Regions from separate parts of the Paenibacillus sp. ov031 genome, predicted to be linked through region 2. Evidence: riboswitches for the same ligand, from Rfam matches in the RefSeq annotation. Region 2 holds a riboswitch; the other holds the start of a gene.
What was found. Region 2 has a riboswitch for cobalamin ahead of metE (5-methyltetrahydropteroyltriglutamate--homocysteine S-methyltransferase). Riboswitches for the same ligand answer to the same signal wherever they lie in the genome.
Positions count from the first base shown of each region.

Region 1: linked by a shared signal. The riboswitch ahead of BUA17_RS16145 (ABC transporter substrate-binding protein) and the one ahead of metE (5-methyltetrahydropteroyltriglutamate--homocysteine S-methyltransferase) in region 2 are both predicted to bind cobalamin.

Region 1 is NZ_FRDO01000003.1:491,014-502,403, forward strand. Features, by position in the region: gene BUA17_RS16115 (cobyric acid synthase) at 1-865, opposite strand, end outside; gene cobS (adenosylcobinamide-GDP ribazoletransferase) at 938-1,828, opposite strand; gene cobU (bifunctional adenosylcobinamide kinase/adenosylcobinamide-phosphate guanylyltransferase) at 1,825-2,385, opposite strand; gene cobT (nicotinate-nucleotide--dimethylbenzimidazole phosphoribosyltransferase) at 2,382-3,521, opposite strand; gene BUA17_RS16135 (ABC transporter ATP-binding protein) at 3,569-4,348, opposite strand; gene BUA17_RS16140 (FecCD family ABC transporter permease) at 4,387-5,433, opposite strand; gene BUA17_RS16145 (ABC transporter substrate-binding protein) at 5,430-6,431, opposite strand; cobalamin riboswitch at 6,631-6,768, opposite strand; gene BUA17_RS16150 (histidine phosphatase family protein) at 6,935-7,582, opposite strand; gene cbiB (adenosylcobinamide-phosphate synthase CbiB) at 7,573-8,553, opposite strand; gene BUA17_RS16160 (adenosylcobinamide amidohydrolase) at 8,598-9,416, opposite strand; gene cobD (threonine-phosphate decarboxylase CobD) at 9,397-10,545, opposite strand; gene BUA17_RS16170 (lipoate--protein ligase) at 10,757-11,390, shown strand, end outside.
Region 2 is NZ_FRDO01000002.1:291,714-303,103, reverse strand. Features, by position in the region: gene BUA17_RS11555 (DUF4097 family beta strand repeat-containing protein) at 1-23, opposite strand, end outside; gene BUA17_RS11550 (HAAS signaling domain-containing protein) at 26-616, opposite strand; gene BUA17_RS11545 (PadR family transcriptional regulator) at 609-938, opposite strand; gene BUA17_RS11540 (FAD-dependent oxidoreductase) at 1,213-2,757, opposite strand; gene BUA17_RS11535 (glycoside hydrolase family 3 C-terminal domain-containing protein) at 3,138-5,957, shown strand; gene BUA17_RS11530 (methyl-accepting chemotaxis protein) at 6,090-6,929, opposite strand; gene metE (5-methyltetrahydropteroyltriglutamate--homocysteine S-methyltransferase) at 7,293-9,641, opposite strand; cobalamin riboswitch at 9,861-10,059, opposite strand; gene nrdG (anaerobic ribonucleoside-triphosphate reductase activating protein) at 10,316-10,825, opposite strand; gene BUA17_RS11515 (anaerobic ribonucleoside triphosphate reductase) at 10,822-11,390, opposite strand, start outside.

The DNA of each region.
Region 1 (11,390 bases), on a different contig from region 2:
CGGGATACCCTAGTTCATCGGGAGAAGTCACGTATCGCACATTCACATCCGGCTCCCTGGAAAGGGCATCAAAGTCTGTAAAGTTGGAAATACGCGGATAACGAATTACCGCAAGGTCCAGCTCCTGCTGACCGGATTTGCCGTGTCGCATGGAATCCAGTACCACGGAGTCTTCCGCTTCAATCTGAATATCGCTTATGTAAGGCAATACGCCTAATACGGGAATACCTGTCCGTTCTTCAAGCCAGTCCAACCCAGGCTGCAGCAAGGACAGATCTCCACGAAACTTGTTGATGATGAATCCTTTTACACGCTGAACCTCGTGCGGCTCAAGCAGCTCCAGTGTACCTACAATGGAGGCAAAGACACCACCACGATCAATATCCGAGATCAGAATAACCGGAGCATCCGCCCAGCCCGCCAGATTCATGTTAACGATATCCCGATCCTTCAGATTGATCTCCGCAGGACTGCCTGCACCTTCCATCAGCACAATATCATACGTCGCGCGCAACCGATTCAGTGCATCCATGACCGTTTGTTTGGCTTCGGGTAGGAAATGCTGCCGGTAGTCCCATGCACTCATCTGTGTAAGAGGCACACCGTGCACGACAATCTGGGAATGCATATCCCGAACCGGCTTGATCAGGATCGGATTCATATCCGTCGTCGCTTCAATGCCGCATGCCTCGGCTTGCGCTCCCTGGGCTCTTCCGATTTCCTTGCCGTCTTCCGTGACGTAAGAATTCAGTGCCATGTTCTGTGATTTGAACGGAGCCGGCCTGAAGCCATCCTGCTTGAATATTCGGCATAAGGCCGTCGTAATTACACTTTTCCCCACATCCGATGCCGTCCCTTGCAGCATTAATACTGCTGCCGTTTGTTCGGACGTTTGTGCAGAAGTATCTTCCACGTTCCCTCACCTCCACTCTCAGCGTTATATCAAAAAGAATCCCTGCAACAGAATAAGTACGGTTAACAGGGCGGCTTCCAGCAATTCATTCATGGCTCCATACGTGTCCCCTGTTAGTCCACCCAGCCTTTCACTGATACGCCCGGCAACGAATTTGCCAATTACATAACCAGCCAGCGGCACCACTATGATCGCTGCAACAGGATACAGCCACCATGGTAACGTCCCCAATCCATTCTCCGTCGCCAGTACCTGAAACATGGCTGTATCCGGCTGGAAGATCCATACAACTGCCCATGTGATCACACCTGCCAGAATGGATAGTCCTACCGCAGAGCTGCGTGCACGCTGGACTTCCCTCCGTTCACCCAATCCCTTGAACAGGACAGCGAGTCCGTCGTCCTTGCGTGCATTCGGCCAAGCCGCCATGGCATACACCATGAACCAACGGCTCCAGATCATCGGCAGGATGAGTAAAGCTCCATAGGCCCAGTTGCCACGAGCGATAAAGTCAGCAATCAATGCTGCTTTCATCATCAACAGCAGGACACAGGCGATTACGCCCATGGCCCCCACACGACTGTCTTTCATAATCTCCAGCATTCGCTCACGGGTTCGATAACTGAGTAGCCCATCTGCCGTATCCATCCAGCCATCCAGATGAAGGCCTCCGGTTAGCCATACCCATAACGTCAAGGTTAACACCGCTGCCGGAAACGATGGAAGCAGTGCACCCATCAGGGCTCCGCCCAGCCAGACGCATAATCCGATGATCGCACCAACCAGCGGGTAATATACTACACTCTCCCGCAATATTGGCGGGGCGAAATCAAGCTGCATTTTTACCGGGAAACGGGACAGAAATTGAAAAGCGGCCGCAGCCGCATGTTTTTGTTCAAGATCGCCTTTACTCATAAACGATACTCCCTGCTTTTCAGCTCAATCGCAATGCCCACTGTCACCAGAAACACTTCGCGGCAAATCGCTGCAATCCGCTGATTGAGAATGCCCGCCAGATCCCGATATCTTCTGCCCAGCGCATACTCCGGCACAATACCGTCCCCTACTTCATTGGTGACAAGCACGAGCAGACCCGGATACGAATGGATGGCCGCTACCAGCGCGTCCATATGATCGTACAGCACCTGCACCGGTTCATGTTCATGCGCTAACAGTACATTACTGAGCCACAGTGTCAGACAATCGACCAGAACGGTTGGTGCAGACGTACCTGTATGGGACTCTCCCATTTGTGTAATTAACTCAGACAATGCCAGCGGTTCCTCCACCGTATGCCATAGATATCCTGCTTCATCCCGCTGGCTCTGATGCAGACGTATACGCTCACGCATCTCGTCATCATAAGCTTGAGCCGTAGCGACATACCAAGCCTCAGAGGATCGCTGCATACAGAGACGCTCGGCAAATGAACTTTTGCCACTTCGTGCCCCGCCCGTCACGAGAACACTCATGAGGATAACTCCCCTTGAACAGATGAATCAGCAGAGTCTGATGAAGACTCCGTAGGTTGAGTCTCGTTCGTCTCGTTCGTGCCACCAGATACCCCTGCACTTGCAAATGTCGCCATCTCATTTAGAATGCGGCATGACGCATCAATCAGATGAAGACTAAGAACGCCTCCGGTACCTTCACCCAGTCGCATGTCCAGATCAAGCATGGGCTTCAGACCAAGCTCACGCAGCAACGCTGCATGTCCACTTTCATGCGATGTGTGGGAAGCAATCATGTATTCTGTGCTGAGCGGAGCAAGATGACTCGCAATCAACGCGGCAGCGGTGGAGATAAATCCATCCACGACAACCGGGCATCCGTTTGCAGCAGCAGCGAGAATCACGCCTGTCAGTCCGGCAATCTCCAGTCCGCCCACTTTGCACAGTACATCGAGTGCATCGTCTACATCCGGAGCATTCACGCTGAGGGCTTGGCTGACTACTGCGGCTTTGCGCTGCAAACCGGCATCATCCACCCCTGTTCCCCGACCAACCGCTGAAGCAGGTGCTGTTCCGGTTAATGCACACATCACCGCAGCGCTAGCGGTTGTATTACCGATTCCCATCTCTCCGGTCACAAACAACTGCGTTCCCTTCGCAACCTCGGTGGAGACCACTTCAGCTCCTGCAAGAATGGCCTGAATCGCCTCGCCCCGGGTCATGGCAGCACCCTTCGCCATGTTGGCTGTTCCTTTACGGACTTTACGGGAGACCAGGTCTGGATGATCCAGATCCGCATTCACCCCGATATCCACACAGATCACATGAGCTCCAGCGTGGCGCGCAAGTACATTGACAGCCGCTCCCCCTGCTAGGAAATTCAGGACCATCTGCGGCGTTACCTCAGCAGGAAAAGCGCTAATCCCTTCTTCAACCACCCCATGATCCGCAGCCATAACGATGACAGCTCTTCGATCAAAGCAAGGCCGAGCCTCACCGGTGATCCCCGCCAGACGAATAACTAGCTGTTCAAGCTTGCCCAGACTGCCGGGTGGCTTCGTCAATGCATCCACATGCGCGGAAGCTTCAGCCGCAACTGCCTCATGTGGACCCACGATCCGACCCATTAACCGTTCCAACACCTGTTCATTATTCATACAGCCAGCACTTCCTTTATTAAAATATAGGGTATCCCCCGCTTCATTCATTTCTTCTCTCGTCTTAGCAAAAGCTGTGGCAATCCATTGTCGGGATGATTCACCATGGCCGGGCTCACCCGGAAGATCTCCCGGATGTTCTCTTCCGTCATCAACGAATGGGGTGTGCCACTGCCTACACAAGTCCCGTCACGCAGCGCCAGAATATGATCGCAAAATTGTGCGGCCAGGTTCAGATCATGCAGCACCGCCACAATCGTAATATGATTTTTTTGACGCCACGCTGATAATAACTCCATGAATTGCAATTGATATTTGATATCGAGAAAGGTGGTTGGCTCGTCAAGCAATAATAGCCTGGGTTCCTGAGCCATGACTTTGGCAAGCGCAACCCGCTGCCGTTGTCCGCCACTCAGTGCATCCAAAGGTCGTTCGGCCATGTCACTCAGACCCAACTCCTCTAACACCTTATCAACTACTGCTGCTCCATCCGACGTTTCTTTGCCAAGCCAGTTCTGATAAGGGTAACGTCCCATCTCGACAACATCTCTTACGGGATAAGAGATGGCCGGCAGACCATCCTGCTGCAAGACCGCAATCATACGTGACAAATCTTTACGGGTGTATGAGGAAATGTCGCGTCCATCAATCTGTATGCTGCCTGCGTTCGGCTGTTCGGTTCCGGCAAGTAGCTGAATCAGGGTCGATTTGCCACTGCCGTTTGGACCAACAACGCCCCACCATTCACCCTCTTTGACTTTCCAGTCCACTGCATGCAGAGCCCGATGGTTACCATACATTTTACCAGCTTCCGTGACCTCTATCATCGGCCGGCTCTCGGTAAGGTCTGTTTTCATGAATGTGCTCATGGCATCATCCCCTTCCGCAGCTTTTTGTTCCGGTGTAGCAGATACGCGAAGAATGGCGCTCCAACGAAAGCCGTAACCACACCCAGCGGAATTTCGGTTGGGGCCAGCAATGAGCGTGCAATCGTATCTGCCCAGACCATGAAGATGGCTCCCCCAATCGCGGACAAAGGCACCAGCAATCGATAATCAGGTCCGACGATGAGCCGAAGAATATGCGGAATGACCAATCCGACGAAGCCAATCACGCCCGATACGGAGACAGCGCCTGCCGTAAGCAGCGTACCCACAGCTAACACCGACAGCTTCAATCCATCCACCTTAACCCCGATATGAGCAGCCTGTCGTTCCCCCAAGGCAAGCACATTCAACGAACGCGCACGGCTCCAGAGGAAAATCAGCCCCAGTACAAAATACGGGAAAAGGATGGCCGTATACGACCACCCACGCAGTGCCAGACTTCCCATCGTCCAGTATATAATTTCAGTGATTGTCTGTTTCGACATGGTCGACAGGAAGGAGACGACTGCTCCCAGGAAACTTTGCATGACCACGCCAGCCAGAATGAGGCTGTGTGTCGGTATTTTGCGTCCCTCACGAGCGAGGGCCAGCACAAACCACAATGTGATTACTCCCGTCAGAAACGCGACCAATGGCAGAGTCCAGATCCCAATCAGCGCATACTGCAATCCGAAAAAAATCAGAAAAGCCGCACCTACCGATGCACCGGACGATACGCCCAGGGTAAACGGATCAGCCAGAGGGTTACGAAGAACCCCCTGGAATCCAGTTCCAGCAATCGCCAGCGATGCACCTACAAGCACGGCAAGCAGTACACGTGGGAATCTGACCTTCCATATAATCTGTTCTGCTGCCGTATTCCAGTCAGGAACAATCCAGTCGCCCAGCCAGGGAATGCGATGAAGCAAGATGCCCGCAATGTCCCGGACAGGCAGGGCAACCGAACCGATGCCCGTGCAGATGAGCACGGTTAACACAAGCAGCACAATTCCGGCCGTTCCGTACACTGCCAGCTTTTTACTCATTTGAACAGATCAGGATAGATCGCTTTGGCTACTTCTTTCAGACCTTGGGTTACCCGTGGTCCCGGACGGCTCAACAGGTTGGCATCCAGACCGATGACTGCATCGTTTTTCACAGCCGTGATTTGATCCCATCCGCTGCGTGCTTTGATGATTTGATCCAATGTTTTGGAATTTTCATCAATGACATCGTTCGCATATAGAATGACGTCCGGGTTAGAAGCAATAATGTTCTCTTCATTAATCTGATTCCAGCCAGTCAAGTCGGAAGCTACGTTGTTTCCTCCGGCAAGTGTGATCAATTCATCCATGAATTCGCCTTTACCCACAGTCCAGCCTGGGGAGAATTCAACGTATACTTTTTTCTTTTCTTCTGGTTTAACTGCCTTCACAGCTTCAGTTACATCAGCCACATCTTTTTTCATCTGGGTGATGATCTCCTGTGCTTTTTCCTGATGATCCGTGATTTCACCAAAAGTTTCAATGTTATTCATCACATCATCCACTGATTTAGGATCTGTTTTGAAAATGGTAATGCCCAGATCGCGCAGTTTCTTCACCGACTCTTTGCTCATCGAGATACCTGTAAATACGATGTCAGCTTCAGCTGCAATGATCGACTCTTCATTAGGCTTTGTTATGCCGCCCATTTTTGGTTTCTTTGTTGCTGCTTCCGGATAGTCGTCATAGTCGGATACCCCTACGATCTGCTCGTCCAATCCGAGTGCGAACAGGGATTCCGTTTCAGCCGGAGATACGGATACGATTTTGGCTGGTGCTTTGTCAAAGGTAAACGATTCACCCGTAGCATCTGTAACCGTGAGTGGATATTGTGTTTTGAGATCTGTTTTAGCCTGTTCCTGGGATTGCTCCTGTGCAGGTTGCGAGGTTCCTGTACCCTCGTTTGTTGTTGTACCACATCCGGCCAACGTCAGTGCCAGCATCGCTGCGCTCAGCAGTGACGCTACGCCTTTCCATGTCTTGAAATTCATTGTGTTCATTCTCCCCTTCTCTATCCATTCTAGTGAGTAGTGCTCCTGTCCCAATTCCGCTTGAATTTGTGTTCCGAAAAAATAAAATCCCCAATCCTTGGGTCAGGATCAGGGATGACGTCTCGCATGTGGCGATCTGTGCATGATCAGCTTGGCGCTGTATATGCACAGAGAACTGCCCGAAACGCTGTCCTTTCCTCGAAGGAACACCGGTTTATACGTCCAGGGCAGGTAACCTGACTTACAGGAATTCATCCTGATTTACAGTGGCGGGACCGTGCCGGATTTACACCGGCTTCCCTATTTCACCCGTTTGCCGTTCATCGCCTTATATAAAAGCATGAAACATTACTGCATGCACTCGGGACCCATGGTCGCTAATATTGTTTAACCATTCAAGTGAGCATCCTGCATCGTTGGCAGGGCTTGTTGAGCCTCCATCCGATGATGCACTTGCTAAGTCACACTTCTGTTGTGATTATAGGTTATATTGTACATCCTTACAACCCGATTTACGGAAAAGTCAATCTGGTTCCAACCCAGCTATCCCCATCGCCAGCCAGCCGGATCTTTATCGCTTGTCCTGGTACTACCTGCGTATCCCAGAAATCTTGATTCGGAATGAGACGTGACACAATATAACGAATAACACCGCCATGCGTAATCACGGCTACTTTTGGCACGTTTATGCTGCGAGAGTGCAGTATTGGTGAAAAGGACATCAGACACTCTTCCATAAATGAATCAATCCGCGCTGCAAATGCTGTCCAAGGCTCGCCACTCGGTGGCGTTACCTCATGCGGCGCATCGATCCAGTCTCGGTACTGCGGATTGTCCTTGAGCTGATCGTAGGTCAACCCCTCCCACTGACCAAAGTCGATCTCCCTTAGTCGGGCATCAAGCTTGGCCTGTCCCATTTGGGACGATGCAATGTGTGAAAGTGTCTGCTGACAACGCAGCATATCACTGCAATACAAGGCGTCGCATGTGATATCGCTACACTGCTCACGCAGTGAAGATAGCTCCTGCTTTGCCTCAGGCAACAGTCCGATGTCAGTATGCCCAAGATACCTTTTTTCCAAGTTCCACGCCGTTGTACCATGACGTATCAAAATAATCTCACGGCTTTGCATGCCACCATGTCCAGCTTCTATCTCCATAACAGTGCACCTCCAGCAGACCATATCCCGAAGGTGACCAACCAACATAATAAAACAAAAGAACCTGCCGACCAGAACATAAGCCGTGTTGTTCGTACAATATCTTCTGCTTCCATCCGTCTTGTAGGCTCGCCCATATATGCGCGAAATGAAGCAACGCCGTGATATACGTTATGTCCACCAAGTCTTATGCCCAGCGCTCCGGCCACCGCTGACTCGGGAAAACCGCTATTCGGGCTTGGGTGCAGTCGTGCATCCCGGGACACCATGCGTGCTGCCCCTCTGGCATCCATCTTCATGAACCAGGCTCCCATAATTAACAGCAAGGCAGTAAGACGTGCGGGAATCCAGTTGGCCCAATCATCCAGACGGGCAGACGCCCAGCCGAGATGCAGATATTTTTCATTTTTATAACCCACCATGGAGTCCAGTGTATTCACCGCCCGATAGGCCATGGCAAGTGGTGCACCACCAATCAGGGCATAGAACAGTGGAGAGACGATTGCATCCACGATATTTTCCGCCACAGTCTCCACCGTTCCTCGCACAATCTCCGGTTCATCCAGATGAGCCGTATCACGTCCTACAATCATACCCAGTGAACGTCTCGCCGCAGGCCAATCCTGTTGACTTAAATGGCGGTAAACTTCCATACCTGCATCCTTCAAACCTTTCGAGGCAATGGTGGTTGCGATTAACACCACTTCTGCCACAACCGCAACAACGGGATGTATAAGACCCAGCACATAGATTAATCCCCAAGTCAGTGCAAAAGAACCGCCTGCAATCAAAAGTGGAAATAAAACGCCAGCTCTTTGGAGAGCCTGGTTCGAATCCACCCGCGACCTTATCGCTCGCTCCAGTGCAGAGATGGCCTTTCCCATGCCAATCACCGGATGGGGAATCCAGCGTGGATCTCCGATGCAGCGATCCAATATGTATGCTCCTACAATAATCCAGGCTCCAGCCATTCCCGTCCAGATCGGCCAAGAAGCCCATTGAATCAGCAGAGATGTCATTGCTTGTTATTCCTCTCTTTCCACTCCTGCGCGGCTTTCAGGCTTTCCATTATCGTCTCATACACCAGCCTGCCGATCGCTGCACCCATGACCGTAGCCGTCCCGGCGTAACTGATGAGCGGTTTATTTACTTCAGCCTGGCTTACCGCGAGTACGATGGCATCCGTTGTTGTTCCGGTTGCGGTTAGACCATTCTCTGAATCGGCCACACCGAAATCAGCTAACGCAGCGGCCTTCGCCTCTACCGCAGTCTGAATGGCATTCACCATCGCTCCAGCAGTCATACGCCCATTCATCCACAACATGATATTGATCGTACCGGGAGTATAGGTTGAAGTCGAAACCTTCCCAATTTTCTGGGACACCGTCCCATTGCTCATCTCATTCCCCGCAGCATCAAACACGGTTCTTGCAGAACCCGCCCGTGCAGCATTGGATACCCCTGCTGTAGTGCAGCAAAGTAATCCGAACTCATCACTTTCGCATTCCTGGATCGCTGTGTGCTCCAATCGAACGGCAGTCAGAAGACCGGCACATTGATCCTGCTGCTCCTGCCATTCACTCAACAGATCAGCAATATCACGTGGTGGATCGTCACAGCGATAATGTTTGTCCACATAGATGTTGAATATACGATCCAGTTCAATCATGCCGCCCTCATACACGGCACTGGAGAGTGCTGTTACAACAGAGGGGCTGGACGCTTTAATATGCCGTTCATGTGCAGAGACGAATAATCCTGGCCATACAGAAGATCTGTATTCATTTTGGTCCTTTTGTACATGGGAATAATAATTATAGAATGGCAGTGCCATCGCTTTGTCCCCCTGCCTCTAATCCGGTTGTCGGATTAGACGTAATTACATTTCCTATCGTTTCCAGCAAACGTCCGTTAGCCTCCGCGTCCTTGACCGCAAAACGTACATGTCGTTCCCCAAGTCCGGGATACATTGCGCAGCTTCGGATCAGTATACCGCGTTCACCGAGGGCAGCCTGGATGGACGTCGCTGTCCACGGCTCTGGCAGAGCTACCAGTATAAAGTTCGCTTCCCCTCGCGTCACCTTACATCCCAAAGCCTTCAGGCCTTCCGTTAATCTCCCCCGCTCGTGTGAAACCAGTGCCAATGTCTCCTGTTCAAAATCCTCTCCGCTGCGCAAACAGGCTTCTCCTGCGATCAGTGCCAGCCCATTCACACTCCAGGTGACTTGTTTCTCTGTCATGGCACGGATCAGTTCGGGACGCCCCATCGCATAACCCAGACGCAGGCCTGGTATCGCATAAAACTTGGTCATTGAACGAATGATGATCACTTGCGGATACTCTTTCAAGCTGGACGCCAGCGATTGCCGCTGTGATTCAGCAATAAAATCGATAAATGCCTCATCGACAACCAATATTGTGCCTGTTGTCTCTGCTTTACGAGCAAGCCGTTGCAGAACGTCCACCGGATACTGTACCCCATTGGGGTTGTTGGGCTGTCCAAGGAATAGCAGGTCCACCCGCTCCATCAGCTTCTCAATATCTTCCGGTTCTGCTCGCCAGTCCAGCTCTTCCCGTCCTTGAACATGGTGGACTTCTGCTCCAAATTGTCTGGATAATGCACTGTACTCTGAAAAGCCGGGCTCTACCGTACCTACTCTACGAGGCGCGAGTCCAAGTAAGATTAGAGCCATACTTTCCGCCGCCCCATTGCCCACAGATATGTGATCCGGGGTTAAACCCAGTCGGTCACTAAGCAACATTTTGAACGCCCGATGGCCCGGATCGGGGTAACGAAGTACCATATGTAATCCTTGCTCCAGAGCCTCCAGTACTTCCCGAGGTGGACCCAAAGGATTTATGTTTGCGCTAAAATCGAGGAAATCCGCAGGATTCCCTCCAAAACGTGCCGCGGCCGTCTCCACATCACCGCCATGTCCGAAAACTTCAATTAAACCGGTCATCCTGTCCGTCATCCTTTCTGCATGTCCTTTTTATTATGGATGTGGTGGCAGGCAGGGGTCAATCCTGATTTGGCTATTCAAGCCCTTTGCGGCTTCAATTTCTTTGTGTCCTTTCGACAATTCGTTTACAATAGAGAAGGAATTTCGATTCCGTAAAGCATCACTACATAAGGGATATGCATCCCTCACATACATTAATGGAGGAATGACCATGCTGTTTGTTGATAACCAGGGCATTACAGATCCTTCTGTAAACCTCGCCATTGAGGAATACATTCTGAAGCATCTGCCGATGGATGACAGTTACTTGCTGTTTTACATCAACCGCCCGTCCATTATTATCGGAAAACACCAGAATACCATTGAAGAGATCAACATTGAGTATGTTCAGGATAACGGTGTTCAAGTCGTACGTCGTCTTTCGGGAGGCGGAGCCGTTTATCACGATCTGGGCAACCTCAATTTCAGCTTTATTACCAAGGATGACGGACAATCCTTCCATAATTTCCGCAAATTCACACAGCCTGTGGTGGAAGCCCTGCAAGAGCTTGGGGTTAATGCCGAATTGACGGGACGCAACGATCTGCAAGTCGGAGAGAAGAAAATTTCGGGCAATGCCCAATTCTCTACGCGTGGCCGCATGTTCAGTCATGGCACATTGATGTTTAACCTGAATCTCGACCACGTTCAGGCTTCACTCAACGTTAATCCGGAGAAGTTCAAGTCCAAGAGCACCAAATCCGTACGCAGCCGTGTTGCCAATATTCGTGATCTGATCGACAGCAATCTGACCATTGAACAATTCCGGGACGAGCTGCTGCGTCACATTTTCCGCATGGAGCCAC
Region 2 (11,390 bases):
GCGATCCATTTTTTGGTGCTCATGATTAGACATCTCCCTTCATCGTCTTTTGATTCCATCTTATATACTGAAGAGTGATCAACTTAAAGGCTGTAAACACCCTTTTTGTCGCAATGGCGAATAGAATGCCTATACCGAATACTCCAATCGAAACGAATAATTCAGAATACTCGAAATGGCCGAGATATAAGAAATCCACAGCAGCAGCAACCGGGGCTACGACCAGCAGCGACAAACTGGCAATCGTGAGCCATACCGACCACAGAGTCAGTCCTAGTGGAATCGCCAGTATAATGTTCAGGAAAAAAAGTCCGATTGCCGTGAAGAAGTTGCGTGCAGCTCGATTTCCCTTCTTTTGCTGTGAACGCATTTCTTCGAATGTCCGTGCGTAGAACGGATCAGATCCTGGCGTTTGTGCATCATACCGGTCACCGAGCGCTTCTTTGGCAATCTCGATCGGATGCCCCAGTTCCCGTGCAATCTCTTCTTCCGGTCTTCCTTCTCTTAATCCCATCTCAAAATGCTGTTCATAATCAGCGAGCAATTCTGCCCGTTCCAGCGGGTCCATCGGTCTTAAATGAATCTCCATTGCCTGCATGAATTGTTGTCTATTCATTGGGGGTACCTTCCTCTATAAGATTTGCGACATTGCGCACAAAACCATTCCATTCATTCGTCAGAGTCTTCATATAGTCACGGCCGGTATCAGACAGTTTGTAATACTTACGTGGTGGTCCTTCACTGGATTCCTGCAGGTAAGTCGTACAATAGCCGTCATTGACCAATCTTCGCAAAAGGGGATACAGCGCACCTTCCGCCACTTCAATATGCTGGGATACAGCCTGAGCCAGTTCGTAGCCGTAACGATCCTGGCGGTTGATTAACACGAGGACGCATAGTTCCAGCACCCCTTTTTTGAATTGAATATTAACATTCACTTGGGTTCCTCCTTGTTGCTCTATCCAATCACTAGTGTGTATTGTTCAGTAGTCGTAAATTCATCATAGCATCCGGTACTGTTTAATGCAAGGTAGTGATTTTAAAATAGTTCCGTATCACGATTTCCCGCTAAGTTGGATTAACTTCGTTTTCTCGCTATTTTATCTATAGATCAGCATACGCAAAACCCGAATCGGTTACTTCCGTCTGAAGGCGGATTCCGATCCGGGTCTATGGGATGAAGATATACGCTGATGGGGGTATCAGCTTGGTTTATTCTTGTGCTTCCAGCATCTTAAGGTCTTTAACGGCAGGTCCTTCAATGACTTTGCCCGCGTAATCGTAACGTGATCCGTGGCATGGGCAATCCCATGAACGTTCCCCGGCATTCCATTCCACTTCACAACCCAAATGGGTGCAGGTGGTATCCACAAGAAAGAGTTTGCCAGTCGGGTCCTTGTAGGCGCCAGCACGTTTGCCGTCATGGCGAACAACAGCTCCTTCATCGTTGCCGAGTTCTCCCGTGTTCTTGTGAATAATGCCGACTTTGCCAGAGATCAGTTCCGCGGCTACATTGACATTCTCTACAAGGAAGTTTTTCACACCAGGGTCTACCTTGAATCTTGCAGGATCGAATACTGCTGCGTAAGAGTTATCTCGTCCAGTAATCCGGTCTGTAAGGATATGTCCAGCCATCGTTCCTGTGGTCATGCCCCATTTGGCAAAGCCGGTAGCTACATAGACACGTTCATGTCGTCCAGTAATTGGCCCAATGTAAGGGACCTTATCGATGGAGATCAGATCCTGAGCTGACCAGCGGAAAGGGATGTTGCGAATGCCAAATGTATCGGCTGCATAACGCTCCAAATTTTCATAATGACCGACAGTGCATATGCCCTGTCCGGTTTTGTGATTTTCCCCTCCAAAGAGGATGTGTTCCTTCCCTTTATGAATGACAGTACGCAGGGATCGATAGGGTTTATCGTCAGAGATATACATGCCACCTGTGAAAGGTTTCTGAGGTTCAACAACAACAGCATAGGAACGCTCGGCGTGCAGCCTTGAAAAATAAAATCCGGGGTCATAGACCGGGAAATGGGAGGCAACAACGACATGTTCGGCCGTTACGGATGGACCATTCTCATATGTCCGCACATGTAGCGAGGCATCTTCCTCCACATCGGTTACCGTTGTATGTTCGTAGATGCGGACACCTTGCTTGACTGCGGATTCCAGCAGGTAATGTAAATAACTAAGCGGGTCAAAGCGAGCTTGTCCCGGCATCTTAACACCTGCTCTGGCCGGAACAGGGATGGGAAGGGGATCAACCCATTGACCAGGAATATTCAGCTTGCCATAGGCAGTCAGCTCAATCTCCAGCTTCTTGAGATTCTCCTCGGATTGAATGTAGACATAGGCATCTTCCTCTGCCCACTGGCAATCAATCTGTTTCTCTTTTACCAGATCGCGCATCCACTTGGCGGCTGTTGCATTGCCTTCATAATACATGCGGGCCTGTTCTTCTCCAAAATGATGAAGCAATTCATCAAATATTACACCATGCTGTGCCGATACTTTGGCCGTTGTATGGCCTGTTGTGCCATCCAGTACTTTTCCAGCTTCAAGCACAACCACGCTCATCCCCGTCTGGGCCAGTAAATAAGCTGTTGTGATACCTGCAATTCCTGCACCAATAATGGCTACATCGGCTGTTGTATCTTCTGTCAGTTTCGGATATTCATTGAATGTGTTTGTCGCTCTCCACAGGGATTCCGGTATGGAAGGCAAACCTGTCGGGGGCTGTTGATGCTCACTCACTTGATTTTCCTCCTTCAATATTCTTCTTCATTAAGGACTATGCTTAGCTCAATAAGTACGTCATATCTATACTCCTATCCATGATTACCATACTGTGCCAGAATAAAACGATTGTCCGCATACTTTCCTGAGGAAAGTTCACATTTTCCTGTGAAGCCCCCCTGTTTTTTTTGCTAAACATGCTATATGATAGATTTACCGAAACCGTTTTAGTAAATGAAATGAAGAGTTAACGACGGCTCGTAAAGTGCTTGTTCTAAAAGGTTAAATCTTCGAATCGTGAGGTCGGATACGTCAAGAATACATCGTATTAATTTATCAATTATGTATCCGCTATCATTCTAAATAAATCAATGAATTCCCAAAGGAGATTCCATATTATGACCAACCAAACGAAATATCCGTTTCAGGATACAACGATCGAACTGGATACACGTGTAAAGGACCTCGTGTCCCGTCTGTCGGAAGATGAGAAAATCGAATCGATGCTGCAATACCAACCCGCAGTTGAACGACTGGGTATCGCAGCATATAAACACGGCACAGAAGCAGCCCATGGTCTGGCCTGGCTTGGCGAAGCGACTTCCTTCCCGCAGCCAGTAGGGCTGGCGTGTACCTGGGATGCGGACCTGATGAAAGAGATCGGCTCCGTGATCGGAGACGAGGCACGTGTATTTTATAAACGCAATCCAGCAGTAAACGGTCTGACTCTGTGGGCACCTACGGTTGATATGGAGCGTGATCCACGTTGGGGGCGGAACGAAGAAGCTTATGGTGAAGACCCGGAACTGACTGCTGAACTGACAACGGCGCTGGTTAAGGGAATCCAGGGCGACCATCCGAAGTATTACAAGGCGGTTGCTACGTTGAAGCATTTCCTTGCAAACAATAATGAAGTGGATCGTGGCAGTGGTTCATCAAGTATTGATCCGCGCAACATGCGTGAATATTATCTGAAAGCGTTCGAGAAACCGTTCAAAGAGGGCGGCGCACAATCAATGATGACCGCGTACAACTCTATTAATGGTACACCGGCATTGCTGCATCCGTTTGTAAACGAGATTGTGAAGGGCGAATGGGGCATGGATGGCTTCATCGTGAGTGATGCAGGGGATGTCATGGGGATCAAGAACGATCATAAATACTATGATTCTCACACACCAGGAACAGTGGAGTCCGTCAAAGCCGGAATTGACAGTATTACCGATGATGCGGATCTGTCGAAGCAGGCGCTGCGTGAAGGGCTGGAGCAAGGTACACTCACAATGGAAGACATCGATCTGGCGTTGTTCAATACGTTCCGTGTGCGTTTCCGTCTAGGTGAATTTGATCCGGCTGAGGGCAATCCATATGCTTCGATTGGTGAAGAAGCGATGATGACGGAGAAGGCGAAGGCCCTTTCACTGAGAGCAGCGAGAGAACAAGTTGTATTGCTTAAAAATGATCAAGGCACGCTTCCACTGGATAAAACAAAATCCGGCAAAGTGGCCGTGATTGGCCAACTGGGCGGAACAGTCTATCGTGACTGGTATGCAGGCACCATGCCATATAGCGTATCCCCGCTTGAAGCGATCAGTGGCAAAGTAGGCGGCGACAAGGTTGCATTCAAGGATGGCAATGACCGCATTACATTGACTTCAGTGGCAAGCGGTAAGGCTGTCGGATTGGCTGAGGATGAGAAATCATCCATCATTGCTTCAGGGAATGCTGAGACATTTAAAGTGAGTGACTGGGGCTTTGGCAGCTACACGTTGAAGGCAGACAGTAATGGGAAATACCTGACGACGGATGAAGAAACGGTTACGGCATCGGCGGATGAAGTATATGGCTGGTTTGTGAAGGAAGTATTCCATCTGTTGCCACAACAGGACGGAAGCGTGGGGCTGACGACTTGGAACGGTAAAACAGTAACGGCACCCAATAATGGAAACGATGCGTTTGCGGTATCCGAAGAGTTGAAATCTTTCGGTGCTACGGAAACGTTCAAAAAGGATATTGTGGTGAATGGGTTGGAGGAAGCGGTAGCGGCCGCGAAGGAAGCGGAGACAGCGATTGTATTTGTCGGCAACAATCCACTTGTGAATGGTAAAGAAGAGATCGACCGCCCAAGTCTGGACCTGGCTGAATCCCAGCAGCGTCTGGTTGAAGCCGTTTATGCAGCGAATCCAAATACCGTTGTAGTTATCGTGGGAAGTTACCCGTTCACGTCCAACTGGGTGCAGGAGAACATTCCGGCTGTATTGTATACATCCCATGCAGGACAAGAGTTGGGGAACGCTGTGGCTGACGTATTGTATGGCGATTATGCACCAGCAGGCCGCCTGAATATGACGTGGGTGCAATCGGCAGATCAGCTGACCGATATCAGAGACTACGATATCATTCAATCCGGACGTACGTATCAGTATTTTGAAGGTGATGTACTATATCCATTCGGACATGGATTAACGTATGCATCGTTTAAATACAGTAATTTGGAGCTGAACCCGGCCCAAGCTGGAGTCGAAGAGACCATTACTGTGCATGTGGATGTGACGAATACAGGAACGATCGCCAGTGATGAGGTTGTGCAGTTGTATGTGCGTGCCGGGCAGTCCCGTGTTAAACGTCCACTCAAAACGTTAAAAGGTTTCCGTCGTCTTCATATTGAAGCTGGGGCTACAGTGAAAGTCAGCTTCACACTGCCAGTTCAGGAACTGGCGATCTGGGATGTAACCCGTGATCGCTATGTGGTCGAAAGCGGTACCTACTCCATTATGGTGGGCAAATCTTCTGCTGATGTTCAGCTTGTTGCTGACCTGACGGTACAAGGGGAGACTATTCCTTCACGTAATTTGGGTGTGGCTACTCGCGCCGAAAATTACGATGCATACTTCGGTGTGGATCTGGATGAGAGCAAAGAAGGCGGAGCCTCTGTCCGTGTGATTGGTGAACAAGGCTGGATTGCCTTCAAGGATGCAGATCTGGGAAGCAATGCAGCAGCGCTTGAAGCTCGTGTATCATCAGAGCAGGCAGATGCGGTATTGGAAATTCGACTGGGCGCACCTGACGGTACACTGGCAGGACGCGTGGAGCTGGCACAGGGTAAGGCACAGCAGTGGTCCACGGTTAAGGCAGACCTGAAAGGTGTATCAGGTCAACAGGATGTATACCTCATGTTGTCCGCAGGAGTACGTGTCAGCCATTTCGAGATTCATTAAGTCGGATAGAATAACATTAGCAAGATGACCATGACCAAAATGGAATGATAGTAAATGAAAAATCCTCCGAAGAGATTCGGAGGATTTTGTTTGTGCATTTGGTTGAGTGGGTTAGGAGTTTCTTTTTCCTTTTTACTTTCCGTCAAATGTAATCAGTTTGTGCACAAATTGTTTCAATTGTTGGTTCGTTGCATTCAACTGCTCAATCGTGCTCATAAAATTGTTAACCAGTTCCGCTTGCTCCTGAGAACTCGCGGTAATCTCCCCAAGTTCATTCTCCATCCCCTGAATGGATTGGCGGACGGAGAGGAGGGACTCTTCAATACGCGTGGTCGCTTCCTTTGTATCTACGGACAGCTTGCGGATTTCCTTGGCGACGACGCCAAATCCTGCACCTGCTTCACCGACACGAGCAGCTTCGATGGCGGCATTCAGGCCGAGCAGATTCGTTTGTTCCGAGATTTCACGGATGAAGCTGGCGACCTGAGTCACGTTGCCTGATTTCTGTACAGCTTGTTTGGAGTTGTTGCGAATTTCTTCGGTGGTGGCGCTCAGCTCCTCCGAATGTGCAGCTACGTGCTGAACGCTGTCAATCAACTGGTTGGTCAGGTTTTCGGTAGCATTCATGAGCTGCTGCAGCTGATCCTGATCATCCATACTATAGAGCAGGTTGAATATAGCGATGACCTCGCCCTGTTCATTTTTGATCGGAAGGTAGGCGACATCAAACGGCACTCCAAATAACTCCTTCGGGTAATGATCAAATTGTTTGTCCGTACCGCCTTTCAGATCGGCAAAATCACGATTAGGCTCGAGCAGTGGATCACCTGCTTTGAACTCCAGTTGTTTTAACGACTCTCCTGCGGAAAAATACAGGAATTTCTCCCGGTCAATAATGGAAAGGGTTACATCTTGGCGAATCGTATCCCGAAAAAAGGGCATACATGCGATTAGTGATTGAATCATATCCATTGGAAAGGTCCATCTCCTCAATTTTCTGATCTGATAAACGATTGTTTTAAATTGTTATTTAATAACTGCCTATATCATATATCGTCATGCAATAAGGAATAAAATAGAGAGAAATGATAATATATGATCCTTTAGAAGAGTTAGCTGCAGTTTCAAATACCTTTAGCTTCTGCATGGTTGTTCCGGGTGTACCGGACGGTAACTGGCAGGACACGTTGAACTGGCGCAGGAGTACGTGTCAGCCATTTCGAGATTCGTTAAGTCGGATAAAAAGACATTGCCAGATAAACAAATAGAATGATAGTAAATGAAAAAAGCCTCCGAAGGAATTCGGAGGCTTTTATTTGCATTCACAAGCTTTGTTTAGATTGAGGAATCAGCGGTTACTCGTTCTCTTGCTGTACGAGCAGCGTCCACCATGATGCTCAATGCATCTACAACTTCAGCTTTACCACGTGTTTTCAGTCCGCAGTCAGGGTTTACCCAGAACAGATCTGCTGGCAGCACTTGAAGTGCACGCTCAATCATATTCAACATCTCGTCCTTGCCTGGAACACGCGGACTGTGGATATCGTATACACCGAGTCCGATGCCTTTGTCATACGTATTCTGCTCGAAGCTGCCTACCAGTTCCCCATGGCTACGGGATGTTTCGATCGAGATCACATCTGCATCTAGGTCGCTGATGGCTTCAATAATATCATCGAACTCGCAGTAGCACATATGGGTATGCACCTGCGTTGTTGGTTTTACGGTAGCAGTAGCTAAACGGAAGGATTCCACGGCCCATTGCAGGTACTCATCCCACTTGCTCCGTTTGAGCGGAAGTCCTTCACGCAGAGCTGGCTCATCGACCTGAATCATCTCAATGCCTGCTTGCTCCAGCGCTTCAACCTCGTCGCGAATGGCGCGAGCAATCTGGTAGGATACTTCACTGCGTGGAATATCCGAGCGGACAAAGGACCAGTTCAGGATCGTTACCGGACCTGTTAGCATGCCTTTCACCGGTTTGCTGGTCAGTGTCTGTGCATAGGCTGTTTCTTTCACCGTCATCGGTTCATTGAACAGTACATCTCCGTAGATTACAGGTGGCTTCACGCAGCGTGAGCCGTAGGACTGTACCCAGCCATTTTTGGTGAAGGCGAATCCGGTCAGCTTCTCACCGAAAAACTCGACCATATCGGTACGTTCGAACTCACCGTGTACCAGCACATCCAGACCAATTTCCTCCTGGATAGTAATCCATTCTTGGATCTGTTCACGTACATAGGCATCATATTGCTCCGCATTCCATTCCCCTTTACGGAAGAGTGCACGTGCTTTGCGCACGTCTGCCGTTTGCGGGAAGCTGCCAATGGTTGTTGTTGGCAGCAGCGGGAGCGACCATTTTTGCTGCTGCAATTCGCGTCGCTCCTGGAATGACGCGTTGCGAAGCAGCTGCTCATCAGCATGCACCCCTGCAGGCGCACCACTCAGGCGTGTCCGTGATTCGGACTCACTCAGCAGGCGCACCGCTTCGGTGCTTGCCTGGGCGCGGCGGCTGGCTTCAGCCAAAGCCGCTGCTTGGTCCGCCTGCTTTGCACCGCCGGACAACAACGTGCCGAGCGTCGCTATTTCCTCCAGCTTCTCGTCAGCAAAGGCCAGGGCATTGCGCAGTACCGGATCAAGCGCGCTCTCCTGAGCGGCAGTAACCGGTACATGCAACAGGCTGCAGGAAGGCTGAATGATCAGCTTGCCTTCGGCTGCGAATTCAGCCACCTGCTCCAGCAGCTTCGCCGTCTCTGCGAGATCGGCACGCCAGATGTTGCGCCCGTCGATGACACCGGCGCCCAACCATTTATCCTGCGGGAAGCCATGCTCCCGCAGGCTGGCGAAGTTGCCTTCATAGCCGTGGACCAGGTCCAGGCCGATTCCGGCAACAGGCAGAGCTGTCACGACCGGATAAGCTTCCACCGATTCGAAATACGTTTGAAGCAGCAGCTTCAACTCCGGTGCAGCTTGTGCCAAGGCAGCATACACCTGTTGCAGCAAAGCTTCATCTTCGGAAGAGACGGCCAGCGTCAGAGCAGGCTCGTCGATCTGTACCCACTGTACGCCTTCTGCTTGAAGCTCAGACAGAAGCTGGGCGTATACGGGAACGAGGCGAGTGACGATTGCTGCGAAGCGTTCCGCGTCATAGCCTTTGGCGAATCGTACATACGAGTACGGACCGACAACGACTGGTTTACCTTCCAGCCCAAGCTCCTGCTTCGCTTCGCGATAGGCGGCAAGGGGTTTATTTTCAAGCAATGCAAATGCAGTATCATTATGAATCTCAGGTACGATGTAGTGATAGTTCGTGTTCAGCCACTTGGTCATCTCACAGGCTGTTGCCTGATCATTACCCCGGGCCATGGCGTAGTAGGTAGATACGGATACGGGTCCGCCTGAATGGTTAAAGCGCTCAGGAACGACGCCAAACATCGCCGATACGTCAAGAATATGATCATAGTAGGAGAAGTCGCCTACAGGAATCAGATCGAGCTGCTGTGCCTGCTGTTTCTTCAGATCCTGCAACCGAAGCGTGGTTAGCTCCTGATGAAGCGTAGATTCATCGATTCGGCCAGCCCAGAAGGACTCCAGTGCTTTTTTCCATTCGCGTCCCGCACCGATGCGGGGGTAACCGAGGTTGCCTGTCAGTACTTGTGGCTGTTGTTGCTGTGATTGCGACATGTAAAATTCCTCCTCATTTATAATAGGTAAACTCATCAAGTTGAAGCTATTGTAGTGTGTTTCTTTTGAAAGCATCAAAAAAAGGCATTCCTTCCGATTCCATACCCCGAGAAACAGGCATCATGAATGACGACTGTGCACAAAGATAGAATGGGAAAGAACACCTGCTATAAGTAGTTGTAGCGGTTGCTCTAACACCTTCCTATCTTCCGTAGGTCATGCGATGCTGTCGAAACAGGCAGGTCTCCTGGCTTGCGGATCATGGTCATATGCATTCCTTCCCGGTGGTTACACCAGTGGATTATATGCACAGACTCCCCGTATACAGTGGCGGGACCGCGACGGATTTACACCGTGCTTCCCTTTTAAGCCTGACCACGCATGTAGCACGGTAGGCACCTGTTTCCGTGTGCAGAAATGTGCGTACACATCTCTGGCTATGAAATTGGCGACCAAGCATAGATGATAGATTGTATCATGATGCAATCGTCGTATACTTGCTCTTATGCTACCAATCATAGACGATAACCTAAGGGCTTGCAACATATATCATTAATCCGATCGGAAATGAAATATTGCTCTATGAATCCTAGATATATTGGCAGATTTGACTCCTTAAAATGAACCATATCATCGCCCACGCTGTGCTTGATCCCCCTCAAATAAAAAAATCGTTACCATGCATCTAACTGCATGGTAACGATTGTCTGGCCTGCCATTGTTGCACCCACATTAACGATGCGCTGATTACGACTGCCACGAAAAGGAAGAGACACATCACGTTCAGCTGCGATATAAGGCCCATCGATAATGACGTCGCATAGCTGGGATAACTCCGCCCGTGACGGGTCTGTAATTAGTTCCTCATATACAAACCCCGTGTATGCCCATACAGTCAGATCAGGTCGTGCAGCCCGAAGCTGCCGAACCCAGGAGGCGCATTCTGCGGCAGAGAAAAAAGGATCACCTCCGCATAACGTTACCCCTTCCAGCAAGGGATGAGAGGTTACCTCATGCAAAATCTGCTGCTGCCGCTCCTCCGTAAATGGTTCGCCTGCACGGAAGCTCCATGAGCCGGGGCTGAAGCAGCCCGGACAGGCATGGCGGCATCCGCTGATGAACAACACGGCACGCAGGCCAGGCCCCTCATTCACCGATTCCGGGATGTAACCGTACAGATTCACCGATGCTTCACCCGGTCTCTCACTTCGGCCTGCTTCGCCCCATTGAAGCGCACTTTATAGTCACCGGTCAGATATCCCGTCACTCGGCGCAGACGCTGGAAATGCACGTGGTTTTCATGAGCCTCACATCCGGGACATACATCTCCAATAACGCCCTCATAGCCACAGGACGGACAGCGGTCAATCGGATGATTAATGGAGAAATACCCGATGTCCTGGGCCAGCGCGTATTGAACGATTCGTTGGAAAGCGGCTGTATTGGCCCTTACGTTCCCGTCGAGTTCGACATAAGAGATCGCTCCGGCATTACATAGTGAGTGGAAGGGAGCTTCCAATTCAATCTTGCGATAGGCAGGAAGGGAATGATAGACCGGAATGTGAAATGAATTGGTGTAGTATTCCCGGTCGTTGACCCCCGCGATGCTGCCGTATCGCTCACGATCAATCTTGGTGAATTTGCCGGACAGTCCCTCGGCGGGCGTAGCGAACAAGGTGATATTCAGGTTATGCTGCTCACTCATCCGGTCACAGAATTCTCTCATCGTACGAATGATATTCAAGGCTT